Regions from separate parts of the Mesorhizobium sp. P2_D5 genome, predicted to be linked through region 2. Evidence: predicted binding sites of a transcription regulator. Region 2 holds the regulator's gene; each other region holds the start of a gene.

Region 1 (10,074 bases), on a different contig from region 2:
AGAACTCGCTCTCGTGCTCGGCGTCGTCCCAATAGTCCGAGGCGCGATAGGTGAAATGGTGCAGCGTCGGCCGCCATGTCGGGTGGTTGGTGGCGTTGATGCGCACGCTGGCTGCAATGTTGGAAAACTTGCCGATCGTCGCGCACCAGACGGCGCAGTCCTGCATCATGTAGGAATAGTCGCCGAGGATGCTCTCGGAAACGCGGCTTCGGTCGGCGATCTCGGTCCAGCGGCCAAGCGTCGAGTTCTGTACGTCCGCCGTCGGGTGGATCAGCGGCGTCTCTGACAGTTTTTTCGTCATGCGGCGATTTTTCCGGGTGCGAAAGCGGTGACGTCGATAATGCGGTCGGCGACCGCCTCGCGCACGTCGTGGTCGTGGAAGATGCCGAGCAGGGCGACGCCCGCGGCCTTCTTGGCGGCGATGAGTTCGATCACAACGTCGCGATTCCTGGCATCGAGCGAGGCGGTCGGTTCGTCGAGCAGCAGGATCGGGTGCTCGGTGATGAAGCCGCGCGCGATGTTGACGCGCTGTTGCTCGCCGCCGGAGAAGGTTGCCGGCGGCAACGCCCAGAGTTTTTCCGGCAGGTTGAGCTGCGCCAGCAAGGCGCGTGCCTTGCCGCGCGCGCTCTCGCGGTCCTCGCCGCGCTCGACCAGCGGTTCGGCGACGACGTCCAGCGCCGAGACGCGTGGCACGGTGCGCAGGAATTGGCTGACATAGCCGATCGTTTGCCGGCGTATGGCAAGCACGGTGCGGGGGCTGGCGGTGGCGAGATCGATCAGCCCGTCATCGTGCTTGACGATGATCTGGCCCTCGTCGACGGCATAGTTGCCGTAGAGCATCTTCAGGATCGAGCTCTTGCCGGCACCAGACGGGCCGCCCAGCACGGTGCATTCACCAGCCCTGATCGAGAACGAGACACCGGCGACGACAGGCAGTTTGATGCCATCGCGCAGATGCATGGTGAAGCTCTTGGCGACGTCGGAGACAACGAGGGGCGTCGGCATGGGTTACACCTGTAGTATCGAGGAAACGAGAAGCTGGGTGTAGGGTGCGCGCGGATCGTCGAGTACGCGGTCGGTGAGACCGCTTTCGACGACGCGGCCATCCTTCATCACCATCATGCGCTGCGACAGAAGACGCGCCACGGCAAGGTCGTGGGTGACGACGATGGCGGCGAGACCAAGGTCGGTGACCAGGCCGCGCAGCAGGTCGAGCAGGCGCGCCTGCACCGAGACGTCGAGGCCGCCCGTCGGCTCATCCATGAACACCAGCCGTGGCCCGGTGACGAGGTTGCGGGCGATCTGCAGGCGCTGGCGCATGCCGCCGGAAAAGGCGCGCGGCTCGTCGTCGATGCGGTCTTCGTCGATCTCGACGCGCGACAGCCAGTCGACGGCCGTGGCGCGGATCTTTCCATAGTGGCGGTCGCCGACCGCCATCAGCCGTTCGCCGACATTGGCGCCGGCCGACACCGTCATGCGCAGGCCGTCGGCCGGGTTCTGGTGGACAAACCCCCAGTCGGTGCGCATCAGGAAGCGGCGCTCGGCCTCGCTCATCCGGTAGAGCTCGCGGAACTGGCCGTCGCGCATGCGGTAGCTGGCGGTGCCGGAACTCGGCAGCAGCCGGGTCGACAGGCAGTTGAGCAATGTCGTCTTGCCGGAACCGGACTCGCCGACGACCGCCAGAACTTCGCCCGGCCACAGGTCGAAGGAGACGTTGTCGCAGCCGACGCGCGAGCCGTAGAATTTGGAGAGCGCCGAGACGCGCAGCAGCGGTTCGTCGGTCATTGCGCTGGCTCCATCATCTCGGGGGCAAGATGGCCACGATGACCATCTTCACGCCGCTTCTCGCAGTGATCGGTGTCGGAGCAGACGAACATGTGGCCGCCATGGTCGTCGAGGATGACTTCGTCGAGATAGACATTCTCGGCCGCGCACAGCGCGCAGGGCTGGTCGAAGGTCTGCACCTCGAACGGATGATCCTCGAAGTCGAGGCTGACCACCTCGGTGAACGGCGGCACCGCATAGATGCGCTTTTCGCGGCCGGCGCCGAACAGCTGCAAGGCCGGCGAGCGGTGCATCTTGGGATTGTCGAATTTCGGCGTCGGCGACGGGTCCATCACATAGCGACCCTCGACCTTGACCGGATAGGCATAGGTGGTGGCGATGCGGCCGTGCCTGGCGATGTCCTCATAGAGCTTGACATGCATCAGGCCGTATTCCTCCAGCGCATGCATCTTGCGCGTTTCGGTCTCGCGCGGCTCGAGGAAGCGCAAGGGTTCGGGGATCGGCACCTGGTAGACCAGCACCTGGCCCGCCGTCAGAGGATGCTCGGGGATGCGGTGGCGGGTCTGGATGATGGTGGCGCTGGCGGTATCGGTTGTCACCGCGACATTGGCGACCTTCTTGAAGAAGGCGCGGATCGAGACCGCGTTGGTGGTGTCGTCGGCGCCCTGGTCGATGACTTTCAGGACATCGTCGGGACCGATGATCGAGGCGGTGACCTGGACCCCACCGGTGCCCCAGCCATAGGGCATCGGCATCTCGCGCGAAGCGAACGGCACCTGATAGCCGGGGATGGCGATGCCCTTGAGGATCGCTCGGCGGATCATCCGCTTGGTCTGTTCGTCGAGGTAGGCAAAGTTGTAGGTGGCGATGTCGGTCATGGCGATCAGACCTGAATTGTTCTATTGAATTGACTTCCAGGACACGGGAAACGGGACGAACCCTGATGACCTCTGCCGGATGGACGCATTTGGGAATTCTGCTGCTGGTATTTGTTGGCGCCGTCTTCTTTTTCCTTCGGCGCATGGTTCTGCCCGCACCAAAAGAAAGTGCGAGCGGTGAGACTATTGCTGGCAGCAAAGGGTTCAACGAGGCGCATAGTGGCCACTACAGCGCTGGTCATGGTGGCGGCGAAGACGGCTGAGATCATTCCGCTGCCTCCCTCTTGTCTTCCGCCTTCACCGGGTTTTCTCGGGCGTCGTGTTCGGCGCGCATGCGGCGCACGAGGTCGAGTTCGGCCTGGAAATCGACATAGTGCGGCAGCTTCAAATGCTCGACGAAGCCGGTCGCCTGGACATTGTCGGAATGCGAAATGACGAATTCCTCGTCCTGCGCGGCAGCCACGACATCTTCGCCGAGTTCCGAGGCGCGTAGCGCCCGATCGCACAGCGCCATCGCCATCGCCTTGCGCTCGCTCTGGCCGAAGACCAGGCCGTAGCCGCGGGTGAATTGCGGCGGCGCCTTGGCCGAGCCCTTGAACTGGTTAACCATCTGGCATTCGGTGACCCGCACCGTGCCGAGCGGCACGGCGAACGGGAGTTCGGGGACATCCAGTTCCAGCTCGACCTCGCCGATGCGGATCTCGCCGACGAAGGGATGGTTACGGGCATAACCGCGCTGCGTGGAATAGCCGAGCGCCAGCAAGAAGCCCTCATCGCCGCGTGACAGCGCCTGCAGGCGGATGTCGCGCGCCATCGGGAATTCCAGCGGCTCGCGGGTTATGTCGCCGGGGACATGGTCCTGCGGCATCTCCCCATCTGGCTCGATCAGGCCCTCTCGGGCCAGGATCGCCGAGACGCGGGGCATGGCCTGCGTTTCGGTCTCGCGCTGCAGCGGCTCGGCGACATCGCCGCCGGCGGCAAGCTCAGGGTCGAGCAGCCGGTGCGTGTAGTCGAAGGTCGGGCCGAGCAGCTGGCCGCCGGGCAGGTCCTTGTAGGTCGCCGAAACGCGCCGCTCGACCAGCATGGTGGCGGTGTCGATCGCCTTGGAATAGCCGAAGCGCGGCAACGTGGTGCGGTAGGCGCGCACCAGGAAGATCGCTTCGATCAGGTCGCCGCGCGCCTGGACGATGGCAAGCGCCGCCAGCTCGCGGTCGTACAGCGAGCCTTCGCTCATCACCCGGTCGACGCCAAGCGCCAACTGTTCGACGATCTGGTCGAGGCGAAGGGCGGGCACCGAACGGTCGCCGCGCCGGCGGTCGGCGAGCAGGCTGTGGGCGTTGGCAATGGCCGCTTCGCCACCTTTTACCGCGACATACATCTCAGGCCCCCATCGTCTTGATGCGCGTTGTGCGCGGCAGGCAGGCGACGCCATCCGATGTGGCGAGGATGATGTCGACGCCGCGCGGAAAGCGCTTCATATTCTGCTTCCACTGTTCGACGAAATGACGCGGCATCTGCGCCGGCGCGATCGTGGCACTGGTTTCGATGCCGGGGCCTTCGAGCAGCAGCGGGGCACCCGAGGCGATGTCGCTGACTTGCAGGATCAGCGTGGTGGAGCGGTCGGGATAGTCCTGCGTGCCTTGCGAAAAACCATCGAGCGCCATCATCTCTGCTGGCGCGGCAATGAGGGCGAAATGTGCATCGGCCGGTGTGTTGGCCAAGGGCGCACCGGTGTGGAAACCAAGCCAGGATTTGATCGCGGCGGAGGCCTGCAAAGCGGGATCGAGCCAGAGCGGGGTGTCGTTGTCGCAAAGCGCCAGCGCTACGGCGCCGGCGGTCGCCGAAAGCGGCACCGGCGGGCGAGCGAAGGCGGGCAGGGGCTGCATGCTGCCCGGCCGCGCCATCGCGTCCAAGACGGCGCGAAACACGATCTGGGCGTCGAAGACCGGATCGGCGAAACCGCCTTCGATCGATTGCGCTGCGATCTCCATCAGTCTTCTCCGCGAACCATGGTGAAGAAATCCACCTTCGTTGCCGCCGTCTCGGCGCGGCGCCGTTCATGCGCCGTGGCCAGAGCCGACCGCAAAGGCGCTATGAGCCCGGTCTCGACCTCGGCGCGACGCGCCGGGTCCTGCCACAACGCGTCGGCGATCGCCGCCAGCCTCGCCTTCTGCTTGTCGCGGCCAAGCGCATAGCAGTGGCCGACCTGTCCGGACGGCAGCCGGACAGTGGCGCGGGTAACCGTCGTCTCACCGACATTGAAGGGGGAGCCGCCACCGCCGATGCGGCCACGCACGGTGACCAAGCCGGTCTCCGGGCCGCGCAGCACCTCAGCTTCCGAGGGCAGCCCGGTAGCGTTCCAGAGCCGGACGACGTCATCGCCGCTGGATTGCGCCAGTGTTGCCATGGCGGCCTTGCGCTCGGCCTGATCGCGGGCTTCCTGTCCTCGCATGAGCAGCATTCCTCTTGGCTAAATTTGTCTATTGATATAGACAACTATACAAATTATACCTATTATCTAGCGCGAGTCCATGACGGGTGGATGACAAGCAATGGGAGGCTGGGGCAGTTAATGGTCGGACAGCTGGCAGCGGACAGCATCGAGCGGCGGAGTGGTGTCTCGCTGTGGCGGCAGATCGCCGACAAGATCCTGCATGCGATCGCCATCGGTGATTTCGCCGAGAATGCAGCGCTGCCGCCGGAGGTTGCGCTGGCCGAGCGCTATGGCGTCAACCGTCACACGGTGCGCAGTGCCATAGCAGCCCTTGTACAGGAAGGGGTGCTGCGGGCCGAACAGGGACGCGGCACCTTCGTGCTGTCGCGCAAGCGGCTGTCCTATCCGATCGGCGCGCGCACACGGTTTTCGGCAGGCCTGCAAGGGCAGGCGTCGGAACGGCATATAGTCCTGCTTGCCTCGTCGGTGGAGCCGGCCAGCCAGCGCGTCGCCGAGGGGCTGGGCCTAGCCAGGGGGACAAACGTGATCCGGCTGGAAACACGCGGCGAAGCCGACGGTCGCCCGGTGTCGCGTGCCGCGGGCTGGTTCGAGGCCAGGCGCTTTGCCGGCATCGATGCCGCCATGGCACAAACCGGCTCGATCACCGCGTCGCTGGCACGTTTCGGCATAGATGATTACTTGAGGCAATCGACCATGCTGTCAGCACGCCATGCCGATGCCGCCGACCTTGCCGACCTCGACCTGCAGCCCGGCGCAATCGTGCTGGTCACGGTCGCCGTCAACGTCACACCCGACGGCCAACCGATCCAGTTTTCCGAGTCGCGGTTCCCGGCCGAGCGGGTCGAACTCAAATTGTCGGCGTTGTGAGCCGAGACCGCCGGTTGCCTAGATTGTCGAATTCAATTCCCTTAGCGAAAGCGCTAAGCGCTTTTCCCGGGAAAACCGCTTCAAACTTTTCCAGGATTGCACTCATCCGACTTCTATCACAGCCTTGATCAGACCGGATTTCTCGTGTGCCCAGCGTGCGAGATCATGTGGCGTGCCGGCCAGCGTGGTGCGGTGGGTGACGAGCTTGGCCAATGGCACGGCGCCGTTGCGGATCGAGGCGGCGACGTGGTCGAAGTCGGCGCGCAACGCATTGCGACTGCCGATCAGGGTCATCTCGCGCTTGTGGAATTCCGGATCGGAGAAGGTGATGTCATCCTTGACAACGCTGACCAGCACCAGTGTTCCGCCATGCGCGACATGGGCGAAGGCCGACTGCACCGACTGGGTGTTTCCGGTGGCGTCGAAGACCACATCGAAGCCTTCGCCGCCCGTCGCCTGCCCGACCAGATCGGGCACCGCGCCGCGCGAACCATCGAGGGTCTTGAAACCGAGCTCGTTGGCGGCAAAGGCAAGCCTTTCGCTGCTCATGTCGAGCAGCGTAACGTCAAGCCCGGCGATGCCGGCGAAGATGGCCGTGCCGAGCCCGATCGGACCGGCGCCGATGACCAGCGTGCGGGCGCCGGGATCGGCGCTTGCGCGCCGCACTGCATGCGCGCCGATGGCCAGGAACTCGACAGCAGCGGCGTCGGACAGCGAAAGGCCGTTTGCCGGATAGAGATTTTGTGCCGGCACCAGAATCCGTTCGCACATGGCGCCGTCGCGATGGACACCGAGCACCTCGATCCCGACGCAGCAGTTCGGCTTGCCGTGCCGGCAGGCGATGCACTTGCCGCAGGAAAGATAGGGATTGATGACCACCGGCTCACCAGCGGAAAGTTCAACGCCTTCGCCGGTCTCGACGATCGTTCCCGACACTTCATGGCCCATGATGCGGGGATAGGCGAGGAATGGGTGCTTGCCTTCGAAGATATGATAGTCGGTGCCGCAGATGCCGACATGGCTGACAGCCACCAGCGCCCAGCCGGGAGGTGGCGCGCTCGGCGCCGGACGGTCTTCCAGGACGAGCTCACCAGGCGAGCGGCAGACGACGGCTTTCATGCTTCAATCCAGTTTGTCATGAAAATCGCCGGCCCATTTTCGTGACAGGGCCGGCGATCGATCTCAAATTATTGTCACTTGCTACCGCGGCGTCGCAGCCCGTCGAAATAGACGATGATGATGATCAGCGCGCCGGTGATGATGCGCTGCCAGAAGGCGTTGACGTTCAAGAGATTGGCGCCGTTGTTGATGGTGGCCAGAATGAAAGCGCCGAGCAGCGGCCCGTGCACCGAGCCGACCGCGCCGAACAGCGAGGTGCCGCCGATCACCGACGACGCGATCGCCTGCAGTTCCCAACCCTCGGCCTGGGTCGGGTTGCCGATGCCGATGCGCGAGGCCAGCAACACGCCGACGAACGCCGCGCAGAGGCCCGACAGTGTGTAAGCCATGTAGATGGTTCGCTGGACATTGACGCCGGACAGGCGCGAGGCCTCGGCATTGGAGCCGACCGAGAACAAATACCGGCCCCAACGGCTATGATGGAGGAAGATGTAGGCCGGAATGCCGACCAGGATCACCATCCAGAACAGGTTGGGGACGCCGAGGAAGGAGTTGCGCGAGAACTCCTGAAAGGCATCGTTGTTGATCGAGATCGAATTGCCGTTGGTCATCAAAAGACCGATGCCGCGCAACGACGTCAGCGTTGCCAGCGTGATGATGAAGGGCGGCAGCCCCATCTTGACGATGCCGAAGCCATGGAACAGGCCGATGGCGACGCCGACCAGCAAGGTGATAAGGATGGCGAGGAAGACCGGGATGCCGGCATTGATCAGCATCGCGGCTATGACGGTGGCGAAGCCAACCACGGCGCCGACCGAAAGATCGATGCCGCCGGTAATGATAACGAAGGTCTGGCCGACGGCCAGGATGGCGATCATCGAGCCCTGGCGCAGCAGGTTCGAGATGTTGTTGGCCGAAGCAAAGCTTGATGTCGACAGTGACAGGATGACCCACAGAAGCACCAGCAGCGCCAGCAGCGTCAGCCCGAACAGGGCATTGTAGTTGCGCTTCGGTTTTTCGGCAGGAATCGCCTCGGTGCTCATATCTGTTCTCCCAGCTTTTCTTGTTTCTCGGCGAGCGCCTGTGTGAGAATTTCCTCATGGTCGGCGGTGCGGAACCCGTGCGTGGCGACCAGTTTGCCGCGGCGGAATACGTGCAGCGTGTCGGCCAGTTCGTAAACCTCGGGCAGGTAGGACGAGATCAGGATGATGCCGGCTCCCTTCGACAACAATACGCTGAACAGGCGGTAGATCTCGGCCTTGGTGCCGACGTCGACGCCGACCGTCGGCTCGTCGAAGATGAACAGCCTGGCGCCGTGGGCCAGCCATTTGCCGATGACGATCTTCTGTTGGTTGCCACCGGACAGGCTGGACGCCAGTGCACTGCGCGTCGGCGTCTTGATCCTGAGATCGGCGATCTGGCGGTCGGCCTGGGTCCTTTCCTGCGCATTGGAGATCAGCAGATTGTTCGAGATGCGCTTGTAGATCGGCAGGTTGAGATTGAGGCCGACCGAAAGGTTGAGGCACAGACCCTGATCGCGACGGCTTTCCGGCGCCAGCGCCATGCCAAGCTTGATCGCGTCATGCTCGGAGTTGATCTGGACCGGCTTGCCTTCCCACAGGATCTGGCCGGCCGATTTACGGTGGCGGCCGTAAAGCGTGGTGACGAACTCGCTGCGCCCGGCGCCGATCAGGCCGTAGAGCCCGACGATTTCGCCGGCTCGGACCGTCATCGATACATTCTCGAAGCCTTTGCCGGAAAGGTTCCTGGATTCGAGGATCGCCGCGCCCGGTGTGAAATGTTCCTTGTGGTAGATCTGTTCGATCGAGCGGTTGATCATCATCTTGACCAGCTCCGCGTCGTTGGTCTCGGCGATGTTGCGGGTGCCGACCAGCGTGCCGTCGCGCAGCACGGAAACACGGTCAGCCAGCTCGAACACTTCCTCCATGCGGTGGCTGATGTAGATGATCGTCACGCCCTCGCCCTTCAGCCGGCGGATCAGGGTGAAGAGCTGGTCGGCCTCCTTGCGGGTCAGGTAGGCGGTCGGCTCGTCGAAGATCAGGAATTTCGTGCCGCGCACGGTGGCGCGGGCGGCGGCGATCAGCTGCTGCTGGCCGATGGTGAGGTCGCCGAGCGTGACATGCGCCGGCAGATCGAAGCCGAGATCGTCGATGATCTTCTGCGCTTCCTTGACCATGGCGCGCTGCTGCAGGATGCCGAAGCGCGAATTCTCCTCGCCGAGGAACATGTTGGCTGCCACCGTCAGGTGACGGCAGAGTACGACCTCCTGGTGCACGGCATTGATGCCGAGTGCCATCGCCTCATGCGGTGTCGCCAAGGCTGCCGGCTGGCCCTCCCAGATCACCTCTCCGGAGGTGCGCGGCATGACGCCAGTGAGAAGCTTGATGAGCGTCGATTTGCCGGCGCCGTTCTCGCCGACGATGGCGTGGATCTCGCCCGACTTGAAAGCGAGGTTGACCGGCTTCAGGGCGTGGGTGCCGGGATAGCGCTTCTCCAACCCGCGCAATTCGAGGATGGTCCGCCCTGGTTCCAGCACGGGTGCCGGATGCAGGTCCTGCGCCGTCGACGTCATGACAATCCTCCCAGATTGGCCTCACGATTGGCACGCTGCAAGGCAAGGATAGGCCTCGAAAGGCAGCCTAGCTCAAGCTTGTGGATTGCCAAGCCGTTTGTGCCGGCAGTGGATGTTTCCGGGGCGCGAGGCCCCGGAAACGATTTGGATGCGACGGCTCAGAGCTTCGGGTTGAGCAGGGCGTCGATCTTCGGGTCTTTCATGTTGGCCTTGGTGACGAGGTTGGCGCCGGTGTCGACATTGGCCTCGACCTTCTCGCCCTTCGAGGCGGCGAGCGCCGTCTTGATGCCGTCATAGCCCATCCGGTACGGGTCCTGGACGACGAGGCCGGAAATGACGCCGTCATTGAGGAACTTGATCAGCTTCTCGTCGCTGTC
Region 2 (10,074 bases):
AAGAGGGTTCAAACTTCCCTGTTGTCGAAAAGGAACATTTGAACGCCCGAGTCATCAGGCGCAAAAAGGCGGCGATCCGCCCCGGCCGCCTGCCCCTCCGGGCTTGCAAACGCCTTTTCGATCGCCGCAAGGTCGTCGAAATACAGCGTTCCGATCCGGTGAACATTGGAGGGTCCTACCGGCGTTGCGATAGGGCCATTGCTGACTTCGTATTTCCTGAGGCCCGGAAGCTTCTTGGCGAGAGGCACGTGGATTTCGAAGTAATGCCGGTCAAACGCCTCGACGTTCTCCGGTGTCGGGTAAATCACAACCATCCGAGCCATTGTGGTTCTCCTTTGTTGCTTGTGTGAGGCATTCTTACTTGTGTGTTTCGCTCAACACCGCCGAGCCCATGATCGAGTCCAGGCTCGCCAGCTCCAATATCTTCGGGAAATAGGCTTTCATACGCGGATCGCTGCGCATCGCCTCGACGGCTGCGGGGGTCTCCCACTCGGAGTAGATGACGACGCCGGCGCCGTCTTGCGCCGCGATCAGCCGGGTCGTCTTCCAGCCGCGGAGCGTGCGGACCACCGTATCGGTGTTCTGCTTCAAGAGCGCGATCAGCGCATCCTGCTTCCCGGGTTCGACCTTAAGCAGATTGATCAAGATGACGGACTCGTCGGACATGGCATGTCTCCTTCTGTTTGGACACACCAAGGACGATCCGACGGGCAGAAACGGATCGAGACGTAGCAAGATTTTTTTGGAAGATCCGCTGGAGTTCTAGGCGGCGATCTTCAGGGCGCCTGGTCCGGGAATGGCGCCAGGCGGGCATTTGCCCAGAATGATCATGCCGAGCACCTCGTCCTGGGTCACATCGGTGGTGCGCGCGGTGCCGACGACCTGGCCGTTCTTCATGACACAGACCCGATCGGCTAGCTCGAACACGTCGTGGATGTCGTGGCTGATCAGGAAGATGCCGATGCCGTCGGACTTGAGCTGCTTGACCAGTTCGCCGACCTGCGCCGTTTCCTGCGGACCAAGTGCCGCCGTCGGCTCGTCCATGATCAGGATGCGCGCATTGAACAGGATCGCGCGCGCGATCGCCACCGACTGCCGCTGACCGCCAGACAGCTTGATCACCGGCTCCTTGAACCGCTGGAAGCGCGGATTGAGCCGGCCCATCACCTTGCGCGCCTCGGCCTCCATGGCAACGTCGTCGAGTGTGCCCCAGGCGGTCATCAGTTCCCGGCCGAGGAACAAATTGGCGGCGGCATCGACATTGTCGGCCAAAGCCAGCGTCTGGTAGATCGTCTCGATGCCGTATTTCTTGGCGTCGCGCGGGTTGGAGATCGATGCCTCCTCGCCGTTGACGAAGATATGGCCCGCGTCGCGCTTGTAGGCGCCGGACAGGATCTTGATCAGCGTCGACTTGCCGGCGCCGTTGTGTCCCAGCAGCGCCACGACCTCACCGGGGAAAAGGTCGATCGAGGCGTCGTCGACGGCGCGGATGCCGCCAAAGGCGATCGAGATGTTGCGCATGTCGATCAGCGCAGTGCTGGTAGGAGCGGTCTTGTCTGCCATGATCCTTGTCCTCCCCTAGACGCGCTTGCGATAGACGGTATCGAGCCAGACCGCGACGACCAGCACGGCGCCGACGACGATGCTCTGCAGCGGCGAGTCGATGCCGAGCAGCACCATGCCGGACTGCAGCGACTGCATCAGCAACGCGCCGAGCATGGCGCCGAGCACCGTTCCCGAGCCGCCGGCAAGCGAGGTGCCGCCGATGACGGCGGCGGCGATCACCAGCAGCTCGTCCAACGTGCCCAGCGCATTGGTCGACGCGTTGAGGCGGGCCGACGAGATCGCCGCGCTGATCGCGGCCAGTACACCCATGATCATGAACACCTTCATGGTCACCCAGCGGGTGTTGATGCCGGCGAGATTGGCGGCCTCTGGATTGCCGCCGATGGCAAAGACATAGCGGCCGAAACGGGTGCGCTTGGTGATGAAGGTCATGACGATACCGACCGCGACAGCCATCAGCACCGGTATGGCGATGCCGTGGGCGATGAACAGCCCGCCTTCGGGAATGGTGATGCCGTTCTGCTGTGCATACTGGCGCACGATGCCGATTGGCCACGGATAGGAATTGGCGATCCAGACGGCCCCAAGGATGGCAGCGCAACTGACCACACCGAGAAAGGTTTCCGCCCACACGGGGCGCAGTGGAAAGTTGAACCGTTTGCGCTGCGACCGGCCGTTGAGCAACGCGAAAGCCACAGCCACGCAAGCGACGATGCCGATGATCCAGCTGGCGGTGGCGCCGACCGAGCCTCGCGGTCCGCCGCCCATCAACTGGAATGTAGCGTCGAGTGGCGCGACCGTGCGCCCGTTGGTGATCAGCCATGCCATGCCGCGCCAGACCAACAGACCGCCCAGCGTCACGATGAAGGCAGGAACTTCGAGATAGGCGATGATGAAGCCCTGGAAGGCGCCGATCACAAGACCGAGCACCACGCCGACCGCCAGTGCGATGATCCAGAGCCATGGATTTCCAAGCTGGAAGCCGATGACGCGAATGAGGAATTCGGCTTGCGCCACACCCATGATCATACCGATCACGCCTTCGACGGAACCAACCGAAAGGTCGATGTTGCGCATGACGATGACCAGCACCATGCCGGTCGCCATGATCGCGACCGAGGAAGTCTGCACCGACAGGTTCCAGAGATTGCGCGGCGTCAGGAAAAGTCCGCCCGACAGGATATGAATGCCGACCCAGATGACCAGCAACGCACCGACCATGCCAAGCATGCGCGTATCGAGTTCGGTCGCCTTGAGGAAGCGTCCGACGGCGCTCAATTCGGACGCACGCGCCCGGTCTGCGGGCGTATTCGCGGCAGGCGTGTTAGAGGCCGTGTCGGTCATGATGTCCTCCCACCGGTTTGCCGTCTGGCGCGGATGCCGGAACCACGATGCTATTTGCTTTCCGCGATCATTTGAAGCGGAATGCCCCTTGAGAAACGCCGCGGCCCAGGGGCCGCGGCGCTGAGATCGAACCGGGATCCCGTTCGGTTTTAGTTGCAGGCCGCGACGGTGCCGGCGGCGACGCCTGCACAGACTTCGTCCTTCTTGATCCAGCCGGCGTCGATGACGACGTTGAGATTGTCCTTGGTGATCGCGATCGGGGTCAGGAACAGCGAGTTGGTCTCGTTGCCGCCGGGCGTGGTGAACTTCACGGCGTTCGGGATCCTGTCCAGGGCAGTGCCAGCGGCCAGCTGCGAGGCGATCTCGGCGGCGTTCTTGCCGAGTTCGCGTGCGTCCTTCCACACCGACACGGTCTGTGTGCCGAGTGCGACGCGGTTCAGTGCGGCATGGTCGCCGTCCTGGCCGGACACCGGAACCGATCCTGCCAGCCCTTGCGCCGTCAGTGCGGCGACGACGCCGCCGGCGGTGCCATCATTGGCTGCCACCACGGCATCGACCTTGTTGTCGTTGGCGGTGAGGAACTGTTCCATGTTCTTCTGGGCATTGGCGGGCAGCCAGCCATCCGTATAGGCTTCGCCGACATTCTTGATCTTGCCGCTGTCGATGGCTGCCTTGAGCACTTCCATGGAGCCTGCGAACAGGAAATCGGCATTCGGATCGGCGCCCGAGCCCTTGATGAAGACGTAGTTGCCTTCCGGCTTGACCTTGAATACTTCGCGGGCCTGCATGCGGCCGACTTCCTTGTTGTCGAAGGTCAGGTAGAACACGTTCTTGTTCTCGATCAGCCGGTCATAGCCGACGACCGGAATGCCTTCGTCCAATGCCTTCTGCACCGCCGGGCCGATGGCCGAGGCATCCTGCGCCAGGATGATCAGCGCGTTGGCGCCCTGCGAAATCAGGCTCTCGACGTCGGTGAGCTGCTTGCCCGGATTGGACTGCGCATCAGCGGAAATGTATTTGTCACCAGCCGCCTCGATGGCCTTCTTCATCGCCGCTTCGTCGGTCTTCCAGCGCTCTTCCTGGAAGTTGGACCACGAAACGCCGATGACCTTGTCCTTCGCCTGCGCGACCGACACCAGCGTCAGCGACATGGCGACACCCGCCAGGATGGCGGCTGTGAATTTTTTCATAATATCCTCCCTGCGCCGCGTATGGCGCGACCAAACTGACCCGTAGGCCGGCACAGAGGCTCTATTTTTTCGAGCCTCGAAAAAATAGTGATCCAACGCCCGAACGCTGTCAACATCGATTCTGATGGATTTTGACGTCTCTTCGAGTTTTTTTCGAGCTCCGGAATAAATAATGACATGATGGTGGGGTTCTGCCAGAATTTGGCTTGGCGCATGTCGCCCCAAAAGTGCGCAGCGGTTTTGGGGCAACGACACGCGCAGAAACAAGTGCCTGAAGCGCGTCGCGCTTTCAGGCTTCGCTGATGGCCTTCGGGAGGCACGAAAGGCTACAGCGACCGGGAGGATGTGAAAAAGCATGTCGGTCGGAATCCGCCACGACGATCTGCGCCGCCGCAACCGGGCGATGGTGATTGCGGCCGTGCGCCGCGCCGGACAGCCGTCCCGCACCGAGATCGCCGCGACCACGGGCCTCAGCCATTCGACCATATCGGCGATCTCCTCCGACCTCATCGGCGAAGGCATCCTGACTGAGAGCAAGCCGAGCGAGGCCGGCTCGCTCAAACGCGGCCGGCCGCAGGTCGGCCTCGGCCTCAATCCGGAAGCGGCGGCGGTGATGACCGTGGTGCTGTCACTGAACTTCCTCTCGGTCGCCGTCATCGACTATGCCGGCCAGGTGATCGCCGAGGAACAGCGCCGGCTGGACACGCTGACCATGTCGCGCGACGCGCTGGTCGGTGAATGCGTTGCCATCGTACGGCGTCGTCTCGAAGACCCCGACCTCGACGTCCGCAGTGTCGCCCGCATCGCGCTGGCGATCCAGGGCATCACCGACACACGTGCCCGCGCCATGCTGTGGTCGCCGATCACGCCGCACACCGATATCGCCTTCGCCGACATACTCGAGGACGAGTTCGGCATCCCTGCCACCATGGAGAACGACTGCAATATGATGGCGATAGCGTTGCGCTGGCGCGACCCTGATCGCTACCGCGACGACTTCATCGCCATCCTGTTGTCGCACGGCATCGGCATGGGTCTGGTGCTGAAGGGCGAGCTGTTCACCGGCACTCATTCCTCGGGCGGCGAGTTCGGCCATATGATCCATCGGCCACACGGCGCGCTGTGCCGCTGCGGGCGGCGCGGCTGCGTCGAGGCCTATGCCGGCAACTACGCCATCTGGCGCAACGCAAGGCAGATGAGTGAGGACGCGGAACCGGTCGCCGATGTCAGTGACGCTGACATGCGCGCGCTGGCGACCGCGGCCCGCGAGAGGGATGGACCCGAGCGCGAGGCCTATCGCAAAGCCGGCGAGGCACTCGGCTACGGTCTCGGCAGCCTGTTCGCGCTGATCGACCCGGCGCCCGTCGCCATGGTCGGCGTCAGCGCCGCCGCCTTTGACCTGATCGAGCCGGCATTGCGCGAGGCGATTGCGCAGACCGCCGGCGGGCAGCATTCGCAATCGATTTCTTTCGACACCGAACCGAACGAACTTCCACTGATCCGCGAAGGCTGCGCCACGCGGGCATTGACCTTTGTCGACCAGGAGATTTTCGCGCCCGGCACGCAGGCGAGGTCCGGCCTCGGCGGCAAGAACGTCGCGTGAATGGCGCGCCTGGATGTTTTGAGATTCAGGTTAGGCCGAGTCGAGAATGGCGGGTTCCAAGAACCGGAGCGGAGCGGACATTTGGATCCGTGAGTACCGGAAGCGCAGGAAACTGCCGTTCGCAGGCCGGCATCACCTGAATATCAGCATATCCCTAATCTTCCCGGATTGCGTAGCCCGCCCCGCGGATGGTGCGGATGACATCGGGCATGCGGCCATTGTTGACCGCCTTGCGCAGCCGGCCGACATGCACGTCGACCGTGCGTTCGTCGATGTAGATCGTCTCGCCCCAGACATTGTCGAGCAGTTGGCTGCGCGAGAACACACGGCCGGGATGGCGCATCATGAATTCGAGCAGGCGGAATTCGGTCGGTCCGAGCCGAATCTCGCTCTTCTTGCGATAGACCCTGTGCGATTCACGATCGAGCACGATGTCGCCGACCTTGAGCACGCTGGACAGCACTTCCGGCTTGGCGCGGCGCAGCAGCGCCTTGACCCTGGCCATGAACTCCGGCGTCGAGAACGGCTTGACCAGATAATCGTCGGCGCCGGTCGAGAGGCCGCGCACACGATCGCTTTCCTCGCCACGCGCGGTCAGCATGATGATCGGCAGCCGCTCGGTCTCGGGCCGCATTCTTAGCCGGCGACAGAGTTCGATGCCGGACACTGCTGGCACCATCCAGTCGAGCACCAGCAGGTCAGGCACGTTTTCCTGGAGGCGGATTTCGGCTTCGTCGCCGCGCGTCACCACCTCGACCTGGTATCCCTCGGACTCGAGATTGTAGCGCAGGAGCACGCCAAGCGGCTCCTCGTCCTCCACCACCATGATGCGTGGCGCGATCATCGACTGGTCACCCCTGCCGTCATGCCGCCGGCGCGGACATCGCCGTCTCGTCCTGCTTCGGACGATTGGCGGGCAGCTGCGTACCGGTCAAAACATAATACGCATTTTCCGCAATGTTGGTGACGTGATCGCCGATGCGTTCGAGGTTCTTGGCGCAGAACAAAAGATGCGTGCAGGCGGTGATGTTGCGCGGGTCTTCCATCATATAGGTCAGGAGTTCGCGGAACACCGAGGTGTACTTGACGTCGATGCGCTCGTCGTCGGCGCGCAGCTTCGCCAGCGCCGCGGCGTCGCGCGCCGTATATTCCTCGATGACGCCCTGCACCTGGATCAGCACCAGCTGCGCCATTGCGTCGATGGAGTGCGACAGGTCGCGCGGGGTGACGCTGAGGCCGACGGTGCCGACGCGCTTGGCGATGTTCTTGGCAAGGTCGCCAATGCGCTCGAGGTCGCCGGCCATGCGGATCGAACCGACGACATGACGCAGATCGTCGGCCATCGGCTGACGCTTGGCGATCAGTGTGATGGCGCGGTCGTCGAGCTCGCGCTGGCGCGCGTCCATGATCGCATCGTCGGAGACGACACGCTGCGCCAGGGCGTTGTCGGAATTCAACAGCGCCTTGGTGGCGCCGCCGACCATCGAGCCGGCGAGGTCGCCCATGTCGCGGATCAGCCTGCTGATCTGTCCGAGATCCTCGTCGAAAGAAGCGACTGTGTGTTCGCCCATGATCTTAGTCCTCGTATGCCTGAGCTCAGCCGAAGCGGCCGGTGATGTAGTCCTGCGTGCGCTTCTCGCGGGGCGACGTGAAGATCTTCTCGGTGCGGTCGAACTCGACCAGTTCGCCCAGATACATGAAGGCGGTCTGCTTCGACACGCGCGCCGCCTGCTGCATGTTGTGGGTGACGATGACGATCGTGTAGTCGGCTTGCAACTCGTCGATCAGCTCTTCGATCTTGGCGGTCGACAGCGGGTCAAGCGCCGAGGCCGGCTCGTCGAGCAGGATGACTTCCGGCTTCACCGCCACGGTGCGGGCGATGCAGAGTCGCTGCTGCTGGCCGCCGGAGAGGCTGAGGCCGCTGGCGTTGAGCTTGTCCTTGACCTCAGTCCACAGTGCGGCGCGCTTCAGCGCCTGCTCGACACGGCCGTCCATCTCGGACTTGCTGATCTTCTCGTAGAGCCTGACGCCGAAGGCGATGTTTTCATAGATCGACATCGGGAACGGCGTCGGCTTCTGGAATACCATGCCGATCTTGGTCCGCAGCAGATTGAGGTCCTGCGAGCGGTCGAGAACGTTCTGGCCGTCGAGCAGCACCTGGCCCTCGGCGGTCTGCTTGGGATAGAGCTCGTAGATGCGGTTGAAGACGCGCAGCAGCGTCGACTTCCCGCAGCCCGAAGGTCCGATGAAGGCGGTGACGCTGCGCTCGGGCAGCGACAGCGTGATGTCCTTCAGCGCCTTGCTCTGGCCGTAGTAGAAGTTGAGGTTCTTGACCTCGATCTTGGCCTTGCCGGCAATTGCCTCGGCGGCGATCGTCATGTCTGGAGACAACATCTGGCTCATTTGTCCTCTCTGCGTCCGGTCAGGCTGCGAGCAAAGATGCTGAGCGCGAGAACCGTCAATGTGATGATGAGTGCACCGGTCCAGGCCAGTTGCTGCCATTCCTCGTAAGGGCTGAGAGCAAACTGGAAGATGGTCACAGGCAGGCTGGCCATCGGCGCGTTGAGATTGCTCGACCAGAACTGGTTGTTGAGCGCTGTAAAGAGCAGTGGCGCCGTCTCGCCGGAGATACGGGCGATCGACAGCAATATGCCGGTGACGATGCCGGAAAGGGCGGCGCGGTAAGCGACCGACTTGATGACCACCCAGCGCGGCGCGCCGATCGCAGTGCCGGCTTCGCGCAACGCGTTCGGCACCAGGTTGAGCATGTCCTCGGTGGTGCGCACGACGACCGGGATGACCAGGATGGCAAGCGCGACGGCGCCGGCGATCGCCGAGAAATGCCCCATCGGCCGGACCATCAGTTCGTAGACGAACAGGCCGATGATGATCGACGGCGCCGACAAAAGGATGTCGTTGATGAAGCGCACCACGGTGGTGAGCTTCGAAAAGCGTCCGTACTCGGCCATGTAGGTGCCGGCCAGCACGCCGATTGGTGTACCGACGACGACGCCGATAATGGTCATCACGATGCTGCCGTAGATGGCGTTGAGCAGGCCACCGGCATCGCCGGGCGGCGGCGTCATTTCGGTGAACACCGCAAGATTGACGCCGGACAGGCCCTTGTAGAGCAGGGCGCCGAGGATGAGCGCCAGCCAGGCAAGTCCGATGCCCGCGGCGGCGACGCACAGCGTCATCATCACGGAATTCTTCCTCTTGCGGCTCTGATGAAGCGATGTGGCTGTCGACATCGGTCAGGCTCCCGTGCGGGCGTCAATGCGCATCAGCATGTAGCGTGCGATGGCGAGGATCAGGAAGGTGATGACGAACAGGATCAGGCCGAGCGCCACCAGCGAAGAGGTGTAGAGATCGCCAACGGCTTCGGTGAATTCGTTGGCGATGGTTGCGGAGATCGTCGTTGCCGGCGCGAACAGCGAGGTGCTGATGCGATGCGCGTTGCCGATGACGAAGGTCACTGCCATGGTTTCGCCGAGCGCGCGGCCGAGGCCGAGCATGACGCCGCCCATGATGCCGATCCTTGTGTAGGGAATGACCACGCGGCGGGTCACTTCCCAGGTCGTGCAGCCGATGCCGTAGGCGGACTCTTTCAGCACCGGCGGCACCGTGTCGAAGACGTCCTTGGTGATCGAGGTGATGAAAGGCAGCACCATGATGGCAAGGATCAGCGACGACGTCAAAAGGCCGATGCCGTAGGGCGGACCGGCAAACAGGCTGTTGAGGCCGGGAATGCCGTGGAACACGCTGATGATGAAGGGCTGCACGGTCGTCTGCAGGAAGGGCGCCAGCACGAACAGGCCCCAGATGCCGTAGATGATCGAAGGGATGCCGGCGAGCAGCTCAACCGCCATGCCGATCGGGCGCCGCAGCGGGCGCGGGCAAAGCTCGGTGAGGAAGATGGCGATGCCGATGCCGAGCGGCACGGCAATCAGGATGGCGATGGCGGACGTGATGATGGTGCCATAGATCGGCGCCAGCGCGCCGAATTTCTCGGTCACCGGATTCCAGCTTTCGCTGGTCAGGAAGGAGAAACCGAAGGTCGACAGGGCTTGCCAGGAGCCGGCAAACAGCGAGATCGCAACACCGCCGAGCAAGACCAGCACCAGTATGGCTGCGGCACGGGTCATTCCGTGAAAGATCGCGTCGGTCAGCGCGAAACGTCTGACAGTCGCGTCGCGCGAACCTCGAATGGCTGGCAAGGCTTCCTGGACAGCACTCATGTGAAGCTCGGCTTTTTTGAGTTGAGGGAAAAGGAGCGCCGCGGCGCGGCGCTCCTTCCAAGGGACGTTATTCGCCGACGTAGACGGGCTTGCCGTCAGCCTGGATGTCGGCCTTCCACGAAGCCTTGATCAG
Region 3 (10,074 bases), on a different contig from region 2:
CGCCTCGCGCGCGGCGGCGGTGGCCAGCACGTACATGTGCTCGGCGCCGGCCTGGTCGGAGAGCGCGCGAAAGCGGCGGAACTCTTCCATCGAGCGCGTCACCGCCTCGGGGTCGAGCTTGCCGGTGGAAACGATGCCGCGGCCGAGGCCGGCCAGCATCTTTTCGTTGAAAAGCATGGTCGGCGAGCGCGCCAGCCCCTCATAGACGACGAGGCGGATCGAATTCGACCCGATGTCGATGATGGATAGCGGTCGGCGGTCCTGCAACCGCCCCTGGGAATCAGACAGCATCAGGTGGACGCTGCAGCGTTCTTCTTGCGGCGCTTGAACTGCGCGATGCGCTTGGGCGCGTGCGACTTCAGCGCGTCACCCCGTCCCGACAGGCTCGGATTGGTCATGAAATATTCCTGCGCGTTGAACGGTTCCTCGCCCTCCTCCAGCACGACGCGCCGGGAGGTTCCATCAGCCAATACGTCGAAACTTTGCTGATTGTCCATGATGTTGCCCAGCATGATCTGGCCCAGGATCTGTTCATGCACAGTTGGATTGGTGATCGGCACCATGGTCTCGACTCGGCGGTCGAGATTGCGCGGCATGAGGTCGGCCGACGAGATGTAGACGATCGCCTCGTCCGATGGCAGCCCATGACCATTGCCGAAGCAATAGATGCGGCTGTGTTCCAGAAAACGGCCGACGATCGACTTGACCCTGATATTTTCCGACAGGCCCGGCACCTGCGGGCGCAGGCAGCAGATGCCGCGCACAACGAGGTCGATCTCGACGCCGGCACGGCTGGCGTCATAGAGCGCATCGATGATGATCGGATCGACAAGCGCGTTCATCTTCATCCAGATGCGCGCTGGCCTCCCCTCCACCGCATGAGCAATCTCGTCGGCAATATGCTTCAAGATGCGGCTTCTCAGCGTGAACGGCGAGATCGCCAACCGCATCTCATCCGTCGGCTCGGCATAGCCGGTGATGAAATTGAAGAGCTGGGCGACATCGCGGGCAATCGTCGGATCGGTGGTGAAGAAAGACAGATCGGTGTAGATGCGCGCGGTGACCGGATGGTAGTTGCCGGTGCCGAGATGGACATAGTTGCGCAGCTTGCCGTCTTCGCGCCGCACCACCAGCGACATTTTCGCATGGGTTTTCAGCTCAAGGAAGCCGAACACGACCTGCACACCGGCGCGCTCCAGGTCGCGCGCCCAGCGGATGTTGGCTTCCTCGTCGAAACGCGCCTTGAGCTCGACCAGCGCGGTCACCGACTTGCCGGCCTCGGCCGCATCGACCAGCGCGCGCACGATCGGGCTGTCGTTGGAAGTGCGGTAAAGCGTCTGCTTGATCGCCACCACTTCCGGATCGGCCATCGCCTGGCGCAGGAACTGCACCACCACATCGAAGGATTCGTAGGGGTGATGGACGACGATGTCCTTCTCGCGGATAGCGGCGAAGCAGTCGCCGCCGTGCTCGCGGATGCGCTCGGGAAAGCGCGGATTGTAGGGCGTGAACTTGAGGTCGTCGCGCGGGACGGCGACGATCTCGGAAATCTGGCTGAGCGCCAGCGGACCGGTCAGAACGCTGATGCGGCTCGACGATACGCCTAGCTCGCCGGCAACGAATTCGCGCAGTTCCGCCGGCATCAAGACGTCGAATTCGATGCGGATCACCGACCCGCGGCGGCGGCGCTTCAGCGCCGTCTCGAACAGGCGCACCAGATCCTCGGATTCCTCCTCGACCTCGATATCACTGTCGCGGATGATGCGGAACGTGCCGGAGCCCTTGACCTCATAGCCTGGGAACAGCTTGCCGATATAGAGGCCGACTGCCTCTTCCAGCGGGATGAAGCGGACATGGTGCTTGCGGTCCGGCAAACGGATGAAGCGCTTCAGCGCCACAGGGAGGCGCAGAAGCGCGCTCATCTCTTCGCCGTTCTTGCGGTGGCGCAATTGCAGCGCCATCGAGAAACCGAGATTGGGGATGAACGGGAACGGATGCGCCGGGTCGATCGACAGCGGCGTCAGCACCGGAAACACCTGCTCCTGGAAATGGTCTTCCAGCCAGATCTTTTCGTCCTTGGTCAGTGCATCACGGGTGATGCTCTCGATGCCTTCCTTATTGAGCAGCACGATGAGTGCCGAAAGGCTCTTCTGCTGGTCTTCCTGCAGCCGTTCGACCTCCCGCAGCAGCTGCTCGAGCTGCTGTTCGGGGGTGCGGCCGTCAGGGCTCTTCAGCGTGATGCCCTCGCGCACCTGGCCGGCAAGACCAGCGACGCGGACCATGAAAAACTCGTCGAGGTTGGCCGCCGAGATCGACAGGAAACGGACGCGCTCCAGCAGCGGATGATTGAGGTTCAGCGACTCCTCGAGAACGCGCCGGTTGAACTGCAGCCAGGAAAACTCCCGGTTGACAAAGCGATCCGGGTTGCCGCCCTCCGGGCGAGCCACCTCGACATTCACGAATTCGCTCTGCACCGGCTTCAGTTCGTTCATTTTTCCTGCTCTTCCCTCACGCTCCGCCGCCGAGCGACGCAACCTTCCCGGATGCGCCGCAGGTGCCCAGAAGCGAGGCCTGACCCTCTCCGTAACCCGATTCCGTTTTCGGGGGGCATTGCCTTAACCGGCTTAACTTATCCTCTGACAGGCTTTTGCGACAGTTTGATTTCATCGAACTTGCAAAGAGACCGGTTATGATCCAGATGCAGAAGAGACTGCGTTAAGGAGACGACGACGATGGCAGGCGGTTCCATTCCCCATTTCCAGAACGATGCGGGCCACCCGGCGATCGACATCGGCGTCAAGGAATTCATGTGCACGGGCGCCAACCCGCCTTTCGACCACCCGCATGTGTTTCTCGACATGGGCGACGACAACGAAAAGGTCTGCCCCTATTGCTCGACGCTCTACCGCTATTCGTCCAAGCTGAAGGCGACAGAAACGCTGCCGGCCGGCTGTATCTACATCGACCAGGCCGCCTGATTCCTTCGCGGCAAGCCCGATGGACAACACGCGGTCCCGGCAAATCGTCATCGCCGGGGCGGGTGTCGCCGGGCTGACCGCCGCGCTGGCGTTCGCCGAACGCGGCTACCGCGTGCAGGTGTTCGAACAGGCGCAGCGCCTGGAAGCCGCAGGCGCCGGCATCCAGCTTTCTCCCAACGCAACAGGCATTCTTCGCCAGCTTGGCGCGCTCGACCGGCTGCTGCCGGCAGCGGTGCGGCCGGAAGCGGTGGTGTTGAAGGACGCCGCGACGTTGCGCGAACTGGCACGCGTGCCGCTGGGACAAGCCGCCGAAGCCCGCTGGCAGGCACCCTATCTCGTTGCTCACAGGGCTGACTTGCAGAGCGCACTGACTGCGCGCGTTGCCGAGATGCCGAACATCGTTCTTTCTCCCGGCGCACATGTCAGCGGCGTTGCCAAAGGCAGCCATGGTGTCACAGTGGCTGCCGAGATGGACGGCGAGACCATCGAGGCCGAGGGCTTGCTGCTGGTCGGCGCCGATGGCGTCTGGTCATCGGTGCGCGGGCTTGTCGACACAACCAGGGGAGCGGCCTCGCCAAGAAGTCACTTTTCGGGCGAACTGGCCTGGCGTGCCACCATTCCCGCCGACAGCGCTGCCGGAAAAGCCTTCGCCGAGATCGGCGCCACCGATTGCGTCACGACCTTCCTGCATCCCGGCTTCCACATGGTCGCCTATCCCGTCAGCAAAGGTGCTGCCTTCAATCTTGTCGCTTTCACCAAAGGCGAACGCATTGCCGAGGGCTGGTCCGGGAACGCCGACACCAGGATCTTGACCGGTGCCATGCGCGGTACGGCAGCAGCACTTGCCCGTCTGATCGAGGAAGCCGGCGGGTGGACGGCGTGGCCGATCCATACGGTCGAGAGTAAGCAGCCTTGGACGAACGACCGCATCGCGCTGATCGGCGATGCGGCGCATGCGATGACGCCGTTCGCGGCGCAAGGTGCCGCCATGGCGATCGAAGATGCGGCCGCACTTGCGGATGTCGTTGCGGACTTGCCCGGCGATCCGGCACAAGGTCTTCAAATCTGGGAGAACCTGCGACGGCCGCGCGTCGCCAGGGTCGCCCGTCGTGGCGCCCTCAACCGCCTCGCCTGGCATGCCGCGGGTCCAGTCTCCATCGCACGCAATCTGTTCCTGAAAATGCGCTCGTCTGAAAAACTCGCCGCCGATCTGGACTGGCTTTATGGCTGGCAGCCGCAGAAAATCATCCGGCGCTGAAAGCTGGGGCATAGGCCGAATGCCGGCCCATAGAACGGAGTTAATTGTAAAGCCGCATCGACAGGCCGAGCGAAGCCGGCAGCGGATTCCACCAGCCGGTGCGCAAGCCGGCGGTACGCAAGGCTGCCGCCGTCCAGGTGTTGCAGCCGACCAACGCGTTGAAATGGCCGTTGGCTTCATAGAAGCGGTCGAAGCTGGAATAGGCCGCGCCCGGAACAAGAAGCGGCCCTTGCGGCCCCCGTTGGAAACTCGCATCGATGAAATCGAGCAGTGCCGCAAAACGCTCCTCGCCGATGTCGAAGCCGGCGACATCCGGATGCGGTTCGACTATGGCGCCAGCAACGTCGACATGCATGACCGACGCGTCGAGGGTCAGTGCCTTCATCACCGGGATGGCCTTGAGCTCGGACCATGTCGGCGTCTCCAGGTAGAAGGCGCGACCACCCCAGCCGAAGACGAAGTAGCGAACTTCCGGACCATCGGCTGGGATGCCGGCGTCGACCAGGAAATGGAACCGCTGGCGCACCCTGTCGTCGACCGGGATGGCGATGTCGGTGTGGATCGGGTTGTTCAGCACCAGGATATGGCGCGTGTTGGCGGGATTGGCGGCGGCCGGCGGCCACAGCGGCCGCGGCACGAGAGTGCCCAGCGTCACAGCGAACGCAACGACGATCAACGGCAGGCCTAGAAAACGTCGCAGCTTTTTCATGAATGGCGGCCTTGCAAACGCACCCCGGCGCGGCACGAACCGCCCGCATCCTGCTCATCCATACGCAAAAAAGCCCGGCACTGTTTCAGCCGGGCTCTTCCTGGTTATCGAAGGCCTAGTGCAGGATCTGCGACAGGAACAGTTTTGTGCGCTCATGGCGCGGATGATCGAAGAACTCGGCCGGCGTGTTCTGCTCGACGATCTGGCCCTGGTCCATGAAGATCACGCGGTTGGCGACCTTGCGGGCAAAGCCCATTTCGTGGGTGACGCACAGCATGGTCATGCCTTCCTCTGCAAGGCCGACCATCGTCTCCAGAACTTCCTTGATCATTTCCGGATCGAGCGCCGAGGTCGGCTCGTCGAACAGCATTATGCGCGGGTTCATGCACAGCGAACGGGCGATCGCCACGCGCTGCTGCTGGCCACCGGACAGCTGGCCCGGATATTTGTTGGCCTGTTCCGGGATCTTGACGCGCTTGAGGAAATGCATGGCGATTTCCTCAGCCTGCTTCTTCGGTGTCTTGCGCACCCAGATCGGCGCCAGCGTGCAGTTCTCCAGGATGGTCAGATGCGGGAACAGGTTGAAGTGCTGGAACACCATGCCGACCTCGCGGCGCACCTCGTCGATCTTCTTCAGATCGTTGGTCAGTTCCTTGCCGTCGACGATGATCTTGCCCTTCTGGTGCTCTTCCAGACGGTTGATGCAGCGGATCATCGTCGATTTGCCGGAGCCCGACGGGCCGCAGATGACGATGCGCTCGCCGCGCATCACTCTCAGGTTGATGTCCTTCAGCACATGGAACTCACCATACCATTTGTGCATGGCGACGATGTCGATGGCGACATCGGTGTCGGAGATGTGCATCTTGGCGGCGTTGACCTTGATCTCTTCCGCGCTGACAGCATTTTCGGTTGTCATGACAGGATCCCCTTGTTCTTTTTGTTTAGCGTTTGTGGCCGGTGTCGAGTCGGCGTTCAGTGTACATTGAATAGCGCGACATGCCGAAGCAGAACAGCCAGAAGACAAAGGCGGCGAAGATCAGACCCGACTTGGCGGTCTGCGCCGTCGCCCAGTTGGCGTCGGAGAAGTTCTGCTTGACGATGCCGAGCAGGTCGAACATCGAAATGATCGTGACCAGGCTGGTGTCTTTGAACATGCCGATGAAGGTGTTGACGATGCCAGGGATGACCAGCTTCAGTGCCTGCGGCATGACGATGAAATACATCTTCTGCCAATAGCCAAGGCCAAGCGAATCGGCGCCTTCATACTGACCCTTGGGGATCGCCTGCAGGCCGCCGCGCACCACTTCAGCCATATAAGCGGCCGCAAACAGCGACACGCCGATCAGCGCACGCAGGTACTTGTCGAAGGTGACGCCCGGCGGCAGGAACAGCGGCAGCATGACGCTGGCCATGAACAGAACCGTGATCAGCGGAATGCCGCGTACGGCTTCGATGAACATGACGCACAGCATCTTTACGATCGGCATCTTGGAGCGACGGCCAAGCGCCAGCACGATGCCAAGCGGCAACGACACGACGATGGCCACGAAAGACAGCGACAGCGTCACCAGCAAGCCGCCCCAGCGCGCCGTTTCGACATGTTCCAGACCGAACGCGCCACCGACCAGCAGGAAGAACGACACAATCGGGAGACCGACGATCAGCAGCAGGGCGTTGAGACCCTTGCGCGGCACGCTTGGCATCAACATCGGCACCATGAGCACGACCAGCAATATGCCAACCAGAATCGGCCGCCAGCGCTCCTCGACCGGATAGGTGCCGAACATGATCTGGCCGAACTTGGCGTTGACGAAGGCCCAGCAGGCGCCGGACCAGCCATCCGGCTGGATACCGCCCTGCGCCACCGTGGCGCACACGGTCCGGTTAGGTCCCGTCCACACGGCGTTGATGAAGGCCCAGTTGATGATCTGCGGCAGGATCATCACCACCAGCGCGAAACCGATGATGGTCAAAATGGTGTCGCCCGTCGACGCAATCAGGTTCTTGCGCACCCAGGCGCTGAAGCCTGTGACGCCGGCCGGCGCCGGCTGCGCCAGTGCCATTTCGGTGCGAACCCAGGACATATCATGTTCTTGCATGTCCTTACCTCTCCACCAGCGCCATTTTGGCGTTGAACCAGTTCATGAATAGCGAGGTCAGAAGGCTGATGGCCAGATAGATCACCATCATGATGACCACGCATTCGACCGCCTGGCCGGTCTGGTTGAGCACCGTGCCGGTGGTTGCCGTCAGGTCGGGATAGCCGATGGCGATGGCGAGTGAGGAATTCTTGGTCAGATTGAGATACTGGCTGGCCAGCGGCGGAATGACGATGCGCATGGCCTGCGGCACAACCACCAGCCGCAACGCCTGGCCGGCACGCAGGCCAAGGGCTGACGAGGCCTCGCTCTGGCCCTTGGCAACACCGCGAATGCCGGCGCGCACGATCTCGGCGATGAAGGCGGCGGTATAGAAGGACAGCGCTAGATAGAGTGACAGGAATTCCGGCTTGACGACGAAGCCGCCAGTCAGGTTGAAAGTCGATTGCTTCGGAAAATCAAAGGTTACTGGGAAGCCGCTCAGCACATAAGCGAGCAGCGGAAGCCCGATGATCAGCGCCAGCGACGTCCAGAACACCGGGAATTGCTGGCCTGTCGCCATCTGCCGCTGGTGCGCCTTGCGCGCGACGAACCACGCCATGGCGATGCCGACAAGCAGCCCCACCGGGATCAGCCAAGAGCCGTCGCCCCACACGGCGCGCGGAAAATAGAAGCCGCGCTGGTTGAGGAAGGATCCGAACGGCAGGTTGATGCTATCGCGCGGCGCCGGCAGCACGGCCAGCACGCCGGAATACCAGAAGAAGATGACCAGCAGCGGCGGAATGTTGCGGAACACCTCGACATAGACGGTGCAGATCTTCTGGATCAGCCAGTTCTGCGACAGCCGACCAATGCCGACAACGAAACCAATGATGGTGGCGGTGATGATGCCGACAAACGCGACGATCAGCGTGTTGATCAAGCCGACGATGATGGCCCGGCCATAGGTGGAGTCCGACGTATAGGCGATCGCCGTATCGGAAATGTCGAAGCCGGCGCGGCCTCTCAGAAAGGCGAAGCCGGAGGCAATATGCAGGTTCGTCAGGTTCACGATGGTGTTGTGAACGATCCACCAGACACCAGACACCAGCAAGGCGACGACCAGGCATTGATAGAAAATGCTGCGGACTTTTGGATCATTTATGAGAGAAGCGCGACTTGGCTCCTCGCGAAGAACTTCCTGCGATGCCATTCGACCGTCCCCTGAAAGAGAAACCGGAAGGCAGACGATCTGCCTTCCGGATCACATTTCGATCAGCGGATCGGCGGAGCGTATTGCAGGCCGCCCTTGGTCCATAGCGCGTTGATGCCGCGGGCGATCTTGAGCGGGCTCCCCGAGCCGACATTGCGGTCGAACATTTCGCCGTAGTTGCCGGTGGCCTTGACGATGTTGACGACCCAGTCATTTGAGACGCCAAGATCGGTGCCAATCTTGGTATCGGCTTCCTGGCCGAGCACGCGCTTGATCTCCGGGCTGGCGGAGTTCTTCATTTCGTCGACATTGGCCTTGGTGATGCCGAGCTCCTCGGCGTCGAGCAGCGCGAAATAGGTCCACTTGACGATGTGGTACCACTGGTCGTCGCCCTGGCGCACGGCCGGTCCGAGCGGCTCTTTCGATATGATCTCGGGCAGCACGACGTGGTCGGCCGGCGCGCCCAGCGTCAGGCGAATACCATAAAGACCCGACTGATCGGTGGTGTAGACGTCGCAACGGCCGGCATCATAGGCGGCGTTGACCTCTTCCAGCTTCTCGAAGACGACCGGGTTGTACTCCATCTTGTTGGCCTTGAAATAGTCGGCGAGATTGAGCTCGGTGGTCGTGCCGCTCTGTACGCAGACGGCGGCACCGGAAAGCTGCAGCGCGGAATTGACGCCGGGCAGTTTCTTGGCGTTGATCATGAAGCCCTGGCCGTCATAGTAGGTGGTGCCGACGAAGTTCAGGCCAAGCGCGGTGTCGCGATTGATGGTCCAGGTGGTGTTGCGCGACAGGATGTCGACCTCGCCGGACTGCAACGCGGTGAACCGCTCCTTGGCGCTGAGCGGCGTGAACTTGACCTTGGTGCCGTCACCAAAGACGGCGGCCGCGACTGCGCGGCAGAAATCCGCGTCGATACCTTGCCAGTCACCCTTGTCGTCCGGCGCCGAGAAGCCAGCCAGGCCGGTCGAGACACCGCACTGGATGAAGCCTTTCGCCTTGACTGTGTCGAGCGTCGTTGCCGAGGCGGCTGACGCCATCAACCCAAGCGTGGCGGCGCCAAGAATGCTGATAGCAATATGTTTCATGACCCACAGACCCTTTTCTCTGTTTTTCAGGCAAACCCTGATCTTTTCCCGTGTGAACGCAGCTCCCATTCCGGCCCATACCCGGAACCCCGCATCGCAACCGACGCGCCGCCTCCCATTCACGAATGGCATCGAAGGCGATAATTCCGGTGAGGTCAAGGAAAATGACCGAATTCCAAAGAGTTTGAAAACCAACGGCCGCAAATGCCTGAATTGCAGCCAAGAGCGTCCGAAAATTAGCAAGCCGCGCAAACAAAATCGGCAAAGTCGGGTCGCCCGCGGATCCGGACTGTGCCAGCAAAATCTGTCCCGCCGATTTACTAAGCGCCACCAATATCCCGGAATGAATTGGCGTACCCAAAGACTAAATGCATGACGAGCAACCCGGTCGCATGGCATTGCCGCCGGAAACGGGAGGAGCGCAGCTCAGGATGCTTGGACGAGCAGCCAGGCGCCGATTGCCGCCATCAGCGTGCCCGAGATGCGCGGGATCAACTGCCCGGTCGGGACGGTTTTTTCCAGGAGAATGAGGATGGCGAGCACGGCGATCCACAACACGTTCATGACGCCGCCGACGAACAGGAGCGCCATCAGCGCCCAGCAACAGCCGAGGCAATAGGCGCCATGAACGATCCCGAATCGAAGCGCACCAAGCGGATCGGAGCGGAACCCGCCATGACTGGCCAGAAATGCGATCGGTGCCTGGCATTGCTGCAGGCAGACGCCCTTCATCGGCGTCCATTG

The links. The regulator PhoB, encoded in region 2, activates phosphate uptake and scavenging genes when phosphate is short. The targets are predictions, from matches to a motif close to TGTCATNNANCTGTCAT.
Region 1: the regulator PhoB is predicted to act here: its motif matches at 5,195-5,211, upstream of phnF (phosphonate metabolism transcriptional regulator PhnF).
Region 3: the regulator PhoB is predicted to act here: its motif matches at 2,650-2,666, upstream of AC1DYW_RS12640 (RNA degradosome polyphosphate kinase).

The regions. Positions count from the first base shown of each region.
Region 1 covers NZ_JBFUEE010000006.1:39,515-49,588, forward strand. The annotation lists gene AC1DYW_RS24085 (DapH/DapD/GlmU-related protein) at 1-301, opposite strand, end outside; gene phnL (phosphonate C-P lyase system protein PhnL) at 298-1,005, opposite strand; gene phnK (phosphonate C-P lyase system protein PhnK) at 1,009-1,785, opposite strand; gene AC1DYW_RS24100 (alpha-D-ribose 1-methylphosphonate 5-phosphate C-P-lyase PhnJ) at 1,782-2,663, opposite strand; gene AC1DYW_RS24105 (hypothetical protein) at 2,729-2,926, shown strand; gene AC1DYW_RS24110 (carbon-phosphorus lyase complex subunit) at 2,929-4,041, opposite strand; gene phnH (phosphonate C-P lyase system protein PhnH) at 4,043-4,654, opposite strand; gene phnG (phosphonate C-P lyase system protein PhnG) at 4,654-5,115, opposite strand; gene phnF (phosphonate metabolism transcriptional regulator PhnF) at 5,236-5,985, shown strand; gene AC1DYW_RS24130 (zinc-binding alcohol dehydrogenase family protein) at 6,088-7,104, opposite strand; gene AC1DYW_RS24135 (ABC transporter permease) at 7,179-8,147, opposite strand; gene AC1DYW_RS24140 (sugar ABC transporter ATP-binding protein) at 8,144-9,697, opposite strand; gene AC1DYW_RS24145 (substrate-binding domain-containing protein) at 9,856-10,074, opposite strand, start outside.
Region 2 covers NZ_JBFUEE010000005.1:402,127-412,200, reverse strand. The annotation lists gene AC1DYW_RS23375 (EthD family reductase) at 9-323, opposite strand; gene AC1DYW_RS23370 (putative quinol monooxygenase) at 358-666, opposite strand; gene AC1DYW_RS23365 (ATP-binding cassette domain-containing protein) at 763-1,563, opposite strand; gene AC1DYW_RS23360 (sugar ABC transporter permease) at 1,579-2,910, opposite strand; gene xylF (D-xylose ABC transporter substrate-binding protein) at 3,060-4,100, opposite strand; gene AC1DYW_RS23350 (ROK family protein) at 4,456-5,703, shown strand; gene phoB (phosphate regulon transcriptional regulator PhoB) at 5,858-6,547, opposite strand; gene phoU (phosphate signaling complex protein PhoU) at 6,567-7,274, opposite strand; gene pstB (phosphate ABC transporter ATP-binding protein PstB) at 7,300-8,106, opposite strand; gene pstA (phosphate ABC transporter permease PstA) at 8,103-8,954, opposite strand; gene pstC (phosphate ABC transporter permease subunit PstC) at 8,958-9,941, opposite strand; gene pstS (phosphate ABC transporter substrate-binding protein PstS) at 10,009-10,074, opposite strand, start outside.
Region 3 covers NZ_JBFUEE010000002.1:1,213,473-1,223,546, reverse strand. The annotation lists gene ppx (exopolyphosphatase) at 1-291, opposite strand, end outside; gene AC1DYW_RS12640 (RNA degradosome polyphosphate kinase) at 291-2,492, opposite strand; gene AC1DYW_RS12635 (zinc-finger domain-containing protein) at 2,733-2,978, shown strand; gene AC1DYW_RS12630 (FAD-dependent monooxygenase) at 2,998-4,236, shown strand; gene AC1DYW_RS12625 (TIGR02117 family protein) at 4,277-4,945, opposite strand; gene AC1DYW_RS12620 (amino acid ABC transporter ATP-binding protein) at 5,061-5,810, opposite strand; gene AC1DYW_RS12615 (amino acid ABC transporter permease) at 5,890-7,047, opposite strand; gene AC1DYW_RS12610 (amino acid ABC transporter permease) at 7,052-8,239, opposite strand; gene AC1DYW_RS12605 (amino acid ABC transporter substrate-binding protein) at 8,302-9,330, opposite strand; gene AC1DYW_RS12600 (DUF2182 domain-containing protein) at 9,757-10,074, opposite strand, start outside.